DNA from 4 places in the Paenibacillus sp. FSL L8-0502 genome. Region 1 is predicted to be linked to each of the others. Evidence: predicted binding sites of a transcription regulator. Region 1 holds the regulator's gene; each other region holds the start of a gene.
What was found. The regulator Rex, encoded in region 1, represses fermentation and respiration genes when NADH is low (regulators of the CRP and FNR family bind a similar motif). The targets are predictions, from matches to a motif close to TTGTGAAATATTTCACAA.
Positions count from the first base shown of each region.

Region 2: NSQ57_RS04325 (DoxX family membrane protein) is a predicted target of Rex. The motif match lies at 1,588-1,605, and genes of this name have one in related genera.
Region 3: pflB (formate C-acetyltransferase) is a predicted target of Rex. The motif match lies at 2,482-2,499, and genes of this name have one in related genera.
Region 4: adhE (bifunctional acetaldehyde-CoA/alcohol dehydrogenase) is a predicted target of Rex. The motif match lies at 2,395-2,412, and genes of this name have one in related genera.

Region 1 is NZ_CP151958.1:3,352,843-3,356,507, forward strand. It holds gene NSQ57_RS14315 (DUF5590 domain-containing protein) at 369-893, opposite strand; gene NSQ57_RS14320 (amidohydrolase) at 931-2,232, opposite strand; gene NSQ57_RS14325 (redox-sensing transcriptional repressor Rex) at 2,219-2,872, opposite strand; gene dinG (ATP-dependent DNA helicase DinG) at 2,916-3,665, opposite strand, start outside.
Region 2 is NZ_CP151958.1:965,457-969,121, reverse strand. It holds gene NSQ57_RS04335 (DUF47 family protein) at 1-178, opposite strand, end outside; gene NSQ57_RS04330 (DUF3048 domain-containing protein) at 367-1,461, opposite strand; gene NSQ57_RS04325 (DoxX family membrane protein) at 1,710-2,228, shown strand; gene NSQ57_RS04320 (hypothetical protein) at 2,444-3,367, shown strand; gene NSQ57_RS04315 (class III extradiol ring-cleavage dioxygenase) at 3,440-3,665, opposite strand, start outside.
Region 3 is NZ_CP151958.1:3,507,832-3,511,496, forward strand. It holds gene pflA (pyruvate formate-lyase-activating protein) at 1-135, opposite strand, end outside; gene pflB (formate C-acetyltransferase) at 187-2,448, opposite strand; gene adhE (bifunctional acetaldehyde-CoA/alcohol dehydrogenase) at 2,777-3,665, opposite strand, start outside.
Region 4 is NZ_CP151958.1:3,512,043-3,515,707, reverse strand. It holds gene NSQ57_RS15155 (hypothetical protein) at 1-288, opposite strand, end outside; gene NSQ57_RS15150 (class III extradiol ring-cleavage dioxygenase) at 607-1,374, shown strand; gene NSQ57_RS15145 (Crp/Fnr family transcriptional regulator) at 1,513-2,229, opposite strand; gene adhE (bifunctional acetaldehyde-CoA/alcohol dehydrogenase) at 2,488-3,665, shown strand, end outside.

The DNA.
Region 1 (3,665 bases):
CAGTGATCAGCAATTCTTTTTTCTATCATTTTTGTCTATCACTTATAAAATATAGTATATCATAACGTATATCTAAAATCGAAGGCAATGTGTGGAGGAGTTGTGATGAGGCAAAATCTTTGGTTATGGTGGAGGTGGGACGCTGCGTGTAGGATTTGATCTTACGATCGCTGTTGCCCGCCATAAAGATGAATTTGCCTTAGGAGAGAAGTTGGGTAGGTAAAGATGCTTCGCTGGCATTCAGCTCATCTTTACGGCATAGCAAGACTAAAAGACGTAAATACGAATTTCATCGCATTTACGTCTTTTTCTTGAGCTTTTAATCATTTACTAGTCATTCATTCCACATCTGCTGATCCTCAACCAGCTCAGTTATTGGGCAAAGTATACTTTACCCCCGTCGCTCCCCCATCTGAAAAACGGTAAAAGGCATAGTAATGATGGCTTCCATCATCGTAAAACAGCTGCCACACATATTCGCCATTGAACACACTCGGCTGGAGGCTTACAATTTTCACACCTGGAAGCTGCTGCTGAATTAGCGCCGTCATTTTTTGCTCGTCGACTCCGTTCTTCAGCAGCTCGGTATGAACACCGCTATTATCTGCGGCAGGTACGTTAGGTTGTCCCTCCACTTTTTGAAAAGGAACCCATACCATTATATTTTCATTCTGTGCATTTTTCCCTTGAACCACCCAATATACCTGATCCCACACAGACTTCCATGTTTGAGTCGTGCTAACCAGACCACCTGATTGCTTGGCCTTAATGATAGCGGCATTTTTCTCAGCCACCTGGTCTTGAGTAACATAGGAATAATACCAGAAAATGCTGACCAGGATCAGTATCACGGCCAAAATGGCGACCGCTATCCATTTTTTCTTATTTTTCAAACCCGTGCTTCCTCTCTAAGGGGATGTGACACCTGAATTAGCGCGACAGCAGCCCTTCAAAGGCGGCTTGTGCCTCATGTTTGATACGTTCCTCGTCCATAGTCAGGCATTCGCCGTTTTTCACAACCTGACGACCGTCTACCCACACATGAGCCACGTCCTTGGCGCTTGCAGAGTATACCGCATGGGAAATAAGATCTGTACGCGGCAAGAAATGTGCCTGATTCAGATCCAGCGCGATAAAGTCAGCCTTGTTGCCTGCTGCCAACGCTCCTACTTCTTTTAAACCAATCGACTTTGCACCGTATTCTGTTGCCAGACGCAGCGCTTCACTTGCAGGAACTGCCGTAGGGTCACCGGATACACCCTTGTGAATAAGTGCTGCCAGACGCATTTCCTCGAACATATCCAGGTTATTATTGCTGGCAGGACCATCCGTTCCGAGAGAAACCGTAACCCCTGCACGCAGCAATTCAGGCACTCTTGCCACACCACTTGCCAGCTTCAAGTTGCTGCCAGGATTGTGGGAAACCGCTACACCACGTTCTGCCAGTAAAGCTATTTCTTCGTCGTTCAAATGAACGCCATGGGCAACAAGCGAAGGACGGGAGAAAAAGCCAAGCTTATCCAAGTGTGCAACCGGACGCAAACCGTAGTCGCGTACGTTTTGCTCTACTTCGGCGATCGTCTCAGACATGTGCGTATGCAGTGGCAAGTCCAGATCATGCGCAGCTTGTACGAATTTTTCAATAAACGCAGGTGGACATGTATATGGCGCATGCGGTGACATCATCGTTGTAATACGGCCGTCTGCTTTACCGTGCCAGTTACGCGCAAAAGTCACGGCCTCTGCCAGCTTGATTCGCTGTTCTTCCTCCGAACATAGTCCAATTGCTCCACGCATCAGACTTGCACGAATACCTGACTCTTCAGCCACACGAGCCACCTCATCCATATGATCGTACATATCGAGGAAGGTTGTTGTTCCACCTTTCAGCATTTCCAGCACAGACAAGGACGTACCCCAGTACACGTCTGTAGATGTAAACTTGGCTTCCATAGGCCACATTTTTTCCTGAAGCCATACTTGAAGTGCCAAATCATCTCCATGCCCACGCAGTAGAGACATCGCCGCATGACCATGAGTATTGATCAGACCAGGTAAAAACAATAGCCCTTTACCATCGATCGCTTCCGTCTCTTCCTCACCCGCAGGCAAGGTTTCGCCAATATAAGTAATACGACTATCCTCCACAATCATAAAACCATGGACTACCCCTGCTTCTGGTCCATTTACGGCAAAAGATCCGTTTTTAATCATCCATTTATTCACTGTCATATTGTGCTTCTTCCTTTCCGTCCTCCAAATAATAAGCGAGGCTAAGCAAATCAGTTGTAAAGTCTGTGGCATGAATCCGAATGTTGGCTGGTGCCTTGAGAGTAGTCGGTGCAAAGTTCAGGATCGCTCCAATTCCGCTATCAATAAGCCTATCAGCCACGTGCTGTGCTTCAAAATCAGGTACGGTAATAATCCCGATTCGAATGTTTTTTTCTTTCACAGTCGCTTCCAGTTCATCCATCGGTTGCACGACCAATGTATTGATCTTGGTTCCTACCTTATCCGGAAACGCATCAAATACCGCCACAATCTTCATATTGTCTTTTAAATAAGCGTTATAATTCGAAAGGGCTTGCCCCAGATTACCCGCTCCGACCAATACTACATTAATTTGTTGGTCGATTTTCAGGATATGGCGTATTTTCTCAATGAGATAAGAAACATCATAACCGATACCCTTCCGACCAAAATCTCCAAAATAAGCAAGATCTTTACGGATTTGGGCCGGGTTCAAATCTAGCCTCTGTCCCAGCTCTTGAGAAGAGACCGTAGCCACCTCCCGTTTGTGCAGTGCATTCAGATAACGTAAATATACGGGTAACCTCCGTACGACAGCCTCTGAAATTTTATCTGATTTCATACTTGCTCCCCCTAATTGTAACGAACATACTTATGTCCGTCCGTTATGCCTCTGTCTCCGGGGCGGATTGGAGCCATTCGGCGATGCGGGGCACCATTTGCTCCGATGGCATATGCTCCATTTTTGGTCCCGGTAACGAGTACAAAAAGTGCTTTCCGTAATAGGATTCAATCACACGCGTATCATAAACGATAACGACCCCGTGGTCGTTCGCTGTACGTACCAACCGACCAAATCCCTGTTTGAAGCGAATGACCGCTTGCGGTACAGACAGCTTCATAAATGGATTCTTCTTCTGCTGCTGGAGCAGTTCGCTTTTTGCCTCCAGCAGCGGGTGATTCGGCGGTTGAAACGGCAAGCGAACAATGGCTAGACAAGTCAGAGCCTTCCCCGGAATATCGACGCCTTCCCAGAAACTGCTGGTCCCCAGCAATACAGAAGCTTTCGCTTCCTGAAACCGGCGGGTTAGCTTGCTGCGACTTCCACTGTCCACACCTTGTCCCAGCACAGTAATTTCGCTGGATGCTAAGGCCTCTTTGAGCGGCTCATACACTTGCCGGAGCATCCGATAGGACGTAAACAGAACGAGCATTCTCCCACGTGTCGCCTGAGCAGTCGCTCCTAGAGAGCTAACGAGCATATCTACAAAATGCGCATCTCCTACACTGCCCTTCACACTTGGGAAATCCCGTGGAATAACCAGCAACACCTGATCCCTGTAATTAAAGGGTGACGGGAGCTGCGAAGTCATCAGCCGCTCTTGATCTGCGGCCTCCTGTAAGCCGAGCTGATC
Region 2 (3,665 bases), 2.4 Mb from region 1:
TAATAATCGTGTGTGTGTAATCATCACACTTATTTTCATACTTCTTCATTTCATTTGTAAACAAAGTCACATCTTGAAGATTTGAAGTATGTTGGGCAAAATAATCGGCTGCTTGCACGATCGTATCTGCCATATTTTCCAACGTCTCGAAGAATATATCCTTTTTCTTCAATCTCATAACGATTACCCCTTTACGAAAATATCCGCAACCTGTTTCGACTGCAATAGACAACCTTTGCTATCTTATCACACTCATCAATGTTTTTGTAATGTTTGTAAAAGCAAATTTCATGATATACGTATACAGTGCCCGACATATAAGCTCATTATCCGACAATTTTTTCCTAAAAAGGTGTAATTCGTTTTCTAATTCACTTCTATGGTTACATGTTCCTTTAGTGGTGTATCTGCAGGCACCACATGTATATAGGATGTACCTGGCGTTAACGGAATTTCAACCCCTTTCTTCATAAAACGAATCGCATCACCTGGCGTATGTTGCCACTCAGCCTGTATTAACTGTCCTTGTTGAAACACCATGGCCTCTCCGCTGCCGTCCAGTTCAACACTTAATCTGCCTACATCATCCAACGTTCGATGCCTGGTGCTCATCACAATGACATTGGCTGCTGAGAGCTGTTGGTTATTATTTTGATCCACATGTGACTTTTCGTTCACAAAACGCTTATATTGTTGATCCGCTGGATCATAGGTATAAGATACCCGGTAGCTTTTAAGCAAAAACCGGATTTGTAAAGATGTTGCAGTCTCGTCCACCATAACTGGGGTTTCGCCGGATTTAAGGTAAGTATATACTGGAACGTCCGTATGCGTAGCATACCCTTTACTATCGCTTCCTTTGCGCAGTCTATTCACGTCCGTGTATAGATTATGCGGAGGACGACGATCTTTGCTTCGCCAGAAGTATGCCCCTCCATTTGAAATCTCATCTAAATGTTCCTTCCGCTGCTGCTGTAAAATCGCATAGGCATCTGTGCTTCCCCCTGCGTGTATCGGCAACGCACCATAAGTTTCGCCCAGCTCAATCAAATACGGACGAATGCTACGGACCGGACCAACCTTTACATCTCCGCCATGACTTTGGAAAAAAGCGACCAGACGGGTAATTCCGCCTTCTGCAAGAACTTCATATACCATATCTGCCTGACTAAGTCCTGCCTGCGGACGTGCTGCTGGAGCATTGTTAATCATGACAGCGAGCGGTCGCTCCAAAACTGGCTGCTCCACCGGAAGACCGGTAAGCGGAGCTGTAAATGCCGGAGTAGACTGCTCCTTCGGCGGTTCAAGCGCCTCCTTCTCTGTTTTATGCTTGGTCGGTTGAGGAACGGGTTCAGTATCTCCCGTATTGGACATAGCAGAACAAGACATCAGCGTCATGCATAACAGAGCTGAGGCCATTACACGCAACCAATGATTTCGTTGGGAAATGGGCCCGGACAAGTTCATCCCTCCACTTCGTTATTTTTCTCATTATAAGCTTTATTTCCTGTTTTTGTCTTGATTGAAGCATGACCTCTCTATAGAATACTTATCTGAAGACATTAAAATTTTAAAAATATTCAGACTTTGTGATTTTTATCACAAATAACTGTAACTGAACCTACTACAATAAAGGTGTAGCAAAGATGATCATCCCAACAAAATGAAATACAACCAACATTATAGATTAAGAAAGAGGAGTGGTTTGAATGTTTAATAGCTGGTTACGTGAGAACAAAGTCGCAATGTGGTTGCTGACTGTCGTACGGGTTTATCTAGGTTATGAATGGATGACTCACGGACTTGAAAAGCTGACAGGTGGATTCGATGCAGGCGGATTTATCTCGGGGGCCATTGCTAAAACAGGTGGAGACCATCCCGCTGTACAAGGCTGGTGGGGATCGTTCCTCGAAGCCTTTGCCCTGCCGAATGTAGGTTTGTTCAACGTCCTGATCCCGTTGGGTGAGTTCTTGGTCGGGGTTGGCCTGCTTCTCGGTACATTGACTACACTGGCTGCTTTGATGGCCATGGTTATGAACTTCTCGTTCCTGTTCTCGGGTACAGTAAGCACCAATGCAATCTACCTGCTGTTTGAAATCTTCCTCGTAGTTGCTGGCGCAAATGCCGGAAGAATTGGCTTTGACCGTTGGGTACTGCCCTTCCTGCGTGGACTGTTTGGTAAAAATAAAGATACCTTTCCAGCGGACCCTAGTCGAAAAATCGCTTAAACATCCCCCAAATAACCGTTATCCTCCGGGATAATGGTTATTTTTTTGCGCTGTTATGCTCACAAGGAGGATTTTAGCTCCTCCTAACTCGGACTCTTTTATCGGATTCATTATCCTCCCCAAACGTTTACAAGTTGGATACAACATGGAATGCTCACGATACATTTACCCTATACACTACAGTTACATCAAAGAACGTAATGGAGGGTTATATCATGAAAAAAATCACCAAAGCCTATCTCATGCTCGCAGCAGTAACTTTCACAGTGCAGACTATGGGATCGGGATATACGGCATCAGCCCAAGCGGCGACGTCTACTACGACATCTCAGGCAGAAAGTGTACAACATATCTCCAAGACCTTCGAGCAGCTACTAGGCCAACCCGGCAAGCTATCTCAGGCATTCACTTATTTGCAAAAGCATATTCAATCCATTCCAGCTTCTCAAGCTACCCTCATGGTGCTTCATCTGGAAAATGCACAGAACCAGCAATTGGATTCCTATGCACAGACCCTATACCCGACCTCTGTTCAAACCAAAATAAATCAAATCTATAAACCCGGTGATTCGTTCACAAATGTAATCAGCCGTACAAGCGATGCGAACCTGAAAAAGTTGCTAACTCAAACAAGAGATGCCGGCTACAAACTTGAAACCGCAGAAGGCATGTATTACCCAATCATCAACTATGAAAAATATAAAGTATTCGGGAAGCACACCACGGCAGATATCCGCAGCTATATTGACATCATGTCGATGGAATCCGGACAGGCTGCTACCAAAGATGCCGCGCTCCGTATCGGCTATCAACAGTTAGCCGGACGAGTGCTGGCACAGGAATTGTTTTTAAACCAATATCCACATTCCAATCGTACACAAGCTATAAAAAAATTGCACGATCTGTACTTTTTCTATACTTTCTACGGCACGAACAATACGCCATTATTCGATCATGATACCGGGAAGATTCATCCGTATGCCAAAAAAGGGTATCAATGGTTCGTTCAACGTAATATGGATTCGAAGAGCACCTATATTCAAAAGCTGAAAGCATTTATGACACTGTTGGATCAAAATGGAGATCAACGTACTTCGCAGGTATCCACTTGGCTAAAAAAGAACGTGCCTTCTAATTAATCGAAGACGCAAAAAACACAAAAGAACTTCCATTCCCACACAGCATGTGGATTCGGAAGTTCTTTTTTACATTTACGTATCACTTTCTTGACCAAAAGCCCAACAATTGAGACTCAGCGAGCCAAGGACATACGACTGAAAAAGCTTATGCGCGGAGCGCTCCTGATCCGCAGCCCCCATCGCATAAAACAAAGGTGAAAAATGCTCTATTCCATAAGAAGGTACCGCTTGTTTGGCATATGGAGCCTTCTTGTCATATTGGAATAAGTGACGTAAATTCCAGTCTTGAAGCTGCTGT
Region 3 (3,665 bases), 150 kb from region 1:
ATTCAAGGCCCAAGTGTCCGGATTATGGCAATACTGACATTTCAACAAGCATCCTTGCATAAAGAGCACGAAGCGGATGCCGGGACCATCGACGGTCCCGAAGGTTTCCAATGAGTGTATGTGTCCTTTCAACATGTTGCATCATCCTTCCCGCATCCGCTATGCGTGCGTCATTGTAATACTTATTTACATTGTACCGTGGAAAGTACGGTTAATAACATCCAATTGTTGTTCACGAGTCAGCTTGATAAAGTTAACGGCATAACCGGAAACACGGATCGTCAGCTGTGGATAGTTTTCTGGGTGTTCCATTGCATCCAACAGTTGTTCGCGAGCAAACACATTGACATTCAGATGATGTGCGTGGCTTCCAAAATAACCATCCATCATCGAAACGAGGTTTGTTTTGCGTGTTTCTTCTTCTTTACCCAGTGCTTTAGGCACGATAGAGAAGGTGTTCGAGATACCATCCAGACTGTGTTCATAAGGCAATTTGGCTACGGAACTCAGAGATGCCAAAGCACCTTTTTTATCACGGCCGTGCATTGGGTTTGCCCCTGGTGCAAACGGTTCGCCTGCTTTACGTCCATCCGGTGTTGTACCTGTTTTCTTACCATACACCACGTTAGAAGTAATAGTCAGTACAGATTGAGTAGGAAGCGCATTACGATAAGCTTTATGCTTGCGAATCATGCTCATGAAGCTCTCTACCAGTTCCACAGCGATGTTATCTACACGGTCATCGTTGTTACCGTAGCAAGGGTATTCGCCTTCAATTTCAAAGTCCACAGCAATCCCTTTTTCGTTACGGATTGGTTTAACTTTTGCAAATTTAATGGCACTCAAGGAGTCGGTAGCAACTGACAGACCCGCAATACCACAAGCCATGGTGCGGAGAATATCACGATCATGCAACGCCATTTCAATGCGTTCGTAGCTATATTTATCATGCATGTAGTGAATAACATTCAAAGTGTTCATATACAGTTTTGCCAACCATTCCATCATAGGTTTGAAGCGACTCAACACTTCTTCATAATCCAGAACTTCACCTGTAATGGCTGGGAATTCAGGCCCTACTTGGACGCCAGATTTTTCATCTTTACCACCGTTAATTGCATACAGCAGAGCTTTAGCCAAGTTAGCACGAGCACCAAAGAATTGCATTTGTTTACCGATTTTCATTGCCGATACACAACAAGCAATACCATAGTCGTCTCCATAAATCGGACGCATCAGATCGTCATTCTCGTACTGAATGGAGCTAGTTTCAATAGAAACTTTCGCACAATATTTTTTGAAGCCTTCAGGCAATTTTTCCGACCACAGTACAGTCAGGTTCGGTTCCGGTGCAGGTCCCAGATTGTAGAGGGTGTGCAGGAAACGGAAGCTGTTTTTAGTTACCCGAGTTTCTCCAGTTACGGACATACCACCAATGGACTCAGTAACCCAAGTTGGATCTCCACTGAACAGTTCATTATAGTCAGGTGTGCGCAAGAACTTAACAATACGCAATTTCATAACAAAATGATCGACCAGTTCTTGAGCTTGTTCTTCTGTCATTGTACCCTCTTCCATATCACGTTGAGAGTAAATATCAAGGAAGGAAGATACACGCCCTAAGGACATTGCTGCACCATTTTGTTCTTTGATTGCTGCAAGATATCCAAAATATACCCATTGGAAAGCTTCTTTCGCATTGTTAGCAGGTTTTGAAATATCAAAACCGTGCTCAGCAGCCATTTGTTTCAGTTCATTCAAAGCACGAATTTGCTCGGAAATTTCCTCACGCAGACGAATTACGTCTTCTTCCATGGAATCAACTTCAAGGCTTTTCAGTTGCAGCTTTTTATCTTGGATCAAGAAGTCTGCACCGTATAAAGCTACACGACGATAGTCACCGATAATACGACCACGGCCGTATGCATCTGGCAGACCAGTAATGATACCAGCTTTACGAGCTGCTCTCATTTCATCTGTATAAGCGTCAAATACACCTTGGTTGTGAGTTTTACGAATATGAGTGAAGATATCAATGATACTTTCTGGCACTTCAAAACCATAGGCTTTGCAAGCGTCGATCATCATTCGAATTCCGCCAAACGGCTGTAAAGAACGTTTGAATGGAGCATCTGTTTGTACACCGACAATTTGCTCTTTATCCCGGTCTAGATAACCCGGTTTATGTGAAATAATAGTGGATGGCGTATTCACGTCTACATCAAGCACGCCGCCGTTTGCCAACTCTTTTTTGGTAAGATCGGATACAATATCCCACAATGCAGTTGTGTTGGCCGTAGGACCAACCAAAAATTCTTCATTGCCAACATAAGGTAAGATATTGGTTTCAATAAAATCGTTGACGTTGACTTCTTTAGTCCATTTGCCTTTTTTAAAACCTCTCCAGCCAGATTGTTGCTCTTGTAATTCTCTCTCAATCACCGACATGTAAATCCCTCCAAATTGTTTGGTCTTCCGGACTTGTGATTTTTTTCACGATAAAGCTATTTCTTGAGCCCGGCCTGTTCACCGATGCCTTACGCTCAGTGTCGGGACCTTTCTTACACCCTTATTGTAGAATAATGATAGAGTGTAGTATGTGACAAAAATCACAATATGAGTGATTTTTGTCACTTTATTTTCCCTAGCTTCGCGCCTATATCCTTAGCCTTGCCTTTCACCTCCCTTCCCAAACCAACAGGCCCTCTATATAGAGAGCCTGCATCGGTATTGAACGAGAAAATGCTTTTTCACAAGCCTCTTCTTACCTATTATATTATTGGTCAAAACGTCCGTAGAAGGCATTGCGATAGACATCAGCCAACTCAGTAACCAGTGGCAACTTAGGATTCGCAGTTGTACATTGATCTTCAAATGCGCGGTCAGCCAGATAATCTACACGTGATTCGAAATCTTTCGCATCGAAACCGATTTGTTGGAACGATTCCTCGATACCGAGTGTTTTGTTCATTTTACGGATCGCTTCGATCAAGCTGTTAACCCCTTCTTCGGTGGTGCGTGCAGGCAGTCCCAGTATGCGCGCGATTTCTGCATAACGCTCATCCGCAACAAAGTGCGAATATTTAGGGAACGAAGCAAATTTTGTCGGTTTTTTCGCATTATAACGAATAACGTGCGGCATCAAAATGGCATTCGTGCGGCCATGCGCTGTATGGTATTGTCCACCCCATTTATGTGCAAGACTGTGGTTAATGCCCAAGAATGCATTAGCAAACGCCATACCAGCAAGTGTGGAAGCATTATGCATTTTTTCACGAGCCAGCTTATCACCGGTCAGAGCCGATTGTTCTAGGTATTGGAATACCAATTGAATGGCTTTAATTGCCAGACCATCTGTGTAGTCATTAGCCATTACGGACACGTAAGCCTCGATAGCATGTGTCAGAACGTCCATACCTGTGTCCGCTACAGCTGTTTTAGGCAGCGAATATACAAACACTGGGTCAATAATTGCCACATCAGGAGTCAACTCATAGTCAGCCAGTGGGTACTTCGTGTCGCCCAGGTTTTTGTCCGTAATTACTGCGAACGATGTAACTTCGGAACCTGTACCCGATGTTGTAGGGATAGCTACAAATTGTGCTTTTTGGCCCAGACGTGGGTACTTGTAAATCCGTTTACGGATATCCATGAATTTTTGTTTT
Region 4 (3,665 bases), 160 kb from region 1:
GGCGCGCCCTGCAACTGAGAATAATGCTGCTGTTGCACGGCGGGGCACACGGGTTTGAATATCCAGCGCGGCCGAACGGAATGTACCCAGACAGGAATGGCAAAGTCTCCCTGCATAAATAGGGGAACGGCAGGACTCACAAGGATAATCAAGCTGACTGTATGTGGAGGGAAATTTGCCTGCTCTTACCCAATCTGTGAGCAATTCTATAGGTGTACCAGTTACGTCACTGAGCTGGCGAGTATGAGTAGAAGGATGCTTCCATAGATAGTTAGAACAGCGGTCCAAGAATATATTTTCTTCCTGAATACAAGTACTACAGAGGTTTCTAAGGTTTTGACGAAAAACGGAACCGCATTTTGGGCAATTAGAAGTATGTATCTCCATAGAAACCAGTCCTTTGTATCGAAATAAAGTGAAATTTTAAAATTTATTAGTTACATATTACTATGACATTATACCTATATCAATCTTTATTTATAGAATCTTTGACCTTTAAGTGTATGTTAAAATCTGTGTTGACATGACTCTATTACTTATGTATCATTACTTACATAAAGTTACTTGATGAATAAAATAAATTGTTGATGATAAGGGGATCTTTATATGATGCCATCTTTATTTTTGGCCCATGGCTCACCGATGCTTGCTATTGAACAGACGGACTATACTTCATTTTTAGAGCAACTGGGGAAAAGTATTCGTCCTAAAGCAATAGTTATCTTTACTGCTCATTGGGAAACACAAACGTTGACAATCAGTTCGATGGATGACGTGTACGATACCATTTATGATTTTGGCGGTTTTCCACCGGAACTGTACACAGTGAAATATCCAGCACATGGTTCTGTGGAACTGGCCAATAAGCTGAAAAAATTATATGAACAAAAGGGCATTGACGTAGAAACTGATCGGGTGAGGGGATTGGATCATGGATCTTGGACATTGTTGCATCGTATGTATCCTGAGGCAGACATTCCGGTAGTTCAGATCTCTGTAAATCCATATCTCTCACCCAAAGCACAATATGCTATTGGTGAAGTGCTGCGAGGACTGGGAGAACAGGATATTCTGGTCATTGGTAGTGGAGTGACTGTTCATAATCTGCGTATCGTCAAATGGGGGGAAACGAAAACAGAACCTTGGGCTATAGATTTTGATGATTGGATTATTGAAAAAGTACAAAGTAGAGATATAGAGGCTTTGGATCACTATGAAAGCGAAGCACCGTATGCTCGCCAGGCCGTACCCAGAGCAGAACACTTTGTACCGTTGTTTATTGCAATGGGGAGTGGCAATCCTGCAAACAAAGCCAAGGTTATCCATAGAAGCTATGAGATGGGGAATTTAAGTTATCTATGCTTACAGTTTTAAAGAGTGTTGCCAGAAGAAGGACTGTCATTAAAATGCTTCGCTACTGCTCCTGTATAAGTAGGGGAGTGGAAATAAATTAGGGAGTGTTATAAGCTATAGTGGCTTATAACACTCCCTTTTACATAAAAAAACGATTTATTATATCCGGCAAATCTCACGAGGGCATAGTTCACAATGACATACACCTTGCAGCATTTCCAAATCTTTGACAACAATCATACCATTATCATATTCAACTGCATTTTTCTTACGTAGATCACTAAGCATCCGGTTTACGCTTTCCCGGGTCGCACCGATCATATTTGATAAGTCAGTATGAGTAATTTTTTTATGAATCAGGATATGTTCGCCGTGAGGCTCACCATAGGTATTGCATAGACGAATGAGCGTTGAACATAAAGCGCCTGGCTTGCCGTACATCATCAAATCGCGGAACTTAGTCTGAGTAATGCGGTGATGTGAACCCATCCATTTCATAAAGTCAATCGCAAAATCACAATGCTGGCAAATAAGCAGTTCCAAATCTGTATGATCGATTACGCCAATATCACTGTCTTCCAGAACCTCAGCAGAAAAGGAATGCTTAGTACCGAAAAATGGATCGGCTTGACCAACAAGATCGCCGCTTTGATACATATATAGAATAAGTTCCTTGCCCTCATCCGTTGTTTTGGTTACTTTCACGCGTCCGCGCTTAATATAAAACAGCTTATCCGCTGTATCTCCTTCCCAGAACAGATGCGAGCTTTCTGGCATAACTCGATCTTTCATCATTACTTGCAATCGGTTGAAGCTGGCCTCCGAGAAGCAACAGGTGTTGCCGCGGGCTTCCATTACATTTGTAGGGTTTCTCATCGTCCATTTCCCCTTTGTATCCTATGTTTTTTATCTGCAACTTGATCAATTCAAATTCATTATATACTTGTGCAATGAGTTTTTGGGGCAAGAAGAGGGGGTAAAAGTGGCAGAATTCCAAACTTTGTGATTTAATTCACTTCATAAAATAAAATTTTAAATAGATTGTGAAAAAAATCACAATATATCTTGAAAAGCTGTGTTACGATCAGTGCGTGAACAAGAGATAGTACACGAGATAACAGGAGGATGAGGGAAATGGCTGTTAAAAACGAGGTTATTCAAAAAGAGCAAAGCGCAGAGCAGTATATTCAAACGCTGATTGACCGGGGGAACCGGGCACAGCAAGCTTTCATGAGTATGAATCAGGAACAGATTGACGAAATCGTACAAGCTATGGCACTCGCAGGGATGGATAAACACATGTACCTGGCGAAGTTGGCTGTTGAAGAAACAGGACGCGGTGTGTACGAGGACAAAATCACCAAAAACATGTTTGCAACAGAATATATCTATCATAGTATCAAAAATGAAAAAACCGTCGGTGTCATTGAAGACAATGATTTTGACAGTTTTCAAAAGATAGCAGAGCCAGTCGGTATTATCATGGGGATCACTCCAGTGACAAACCCGACTTCGACTACGATGTTCAAAGCGCTGATTGCCATTAAAACACGTAACCCAATCATTTTCGGTTTCCATCCATCTGCTCAATCGTGTAGTGCGGAAGCAGCCCGCGTCTTGCTCGAAGCAGCTGTTAAACATGGTGCTCCGGCCGATTGTATTCAATGGATTGAAGCACCTTCGATGGATAAGACCAATGTATTGATGAACCACCCTGATGTGGCGCTAATTTTGGCAACTGGTGGATCAGGCATGGTTAAGGCAGCTTATAGCTGCGGTAAACCAGCACTTGGTGTAGGTCCTGGTAACGTGCCTTGCTTTATTGAAAAAACAGCAGATATCAAACAGGCCGTGAACGATCTTATCCTCTCGAAATCTTTTGATAACGGTATGATTTGTGCTTCGGAGCAAGCGGTTATTATCGAAGAGCCAATCTTCGAACAAGTGAAAAAATTGATGATCGCTAACGGTTGCTATTTTGTAAATAAAGAAGAAGCAGCTAAGCTCACTCAAGGAGCTATGAATGTCGAGAAATGTGCAGTGAACCCAGCTATTGTCGGGCAGTCTGCTGTGAAAATTGCTGAAATGAGTGGTATTACAGTACCAGCAGGAACTAAAATTTTGGTCGCTGAGATTGAAGGGGTAGGAACAAAATTCCCATTGTCTGCGGAAAAATTGAGTCCTGTATTGGCTTGCTATAAAGTAAAAAATGCGGAACAAGGTATTCAACGCGCTGCTGAAGTCGTGGAATTCGGGGGCATGGGTCACTCGTCCGCTATTCATTCGAACGATGAGGATGTTATCGCTCGGTT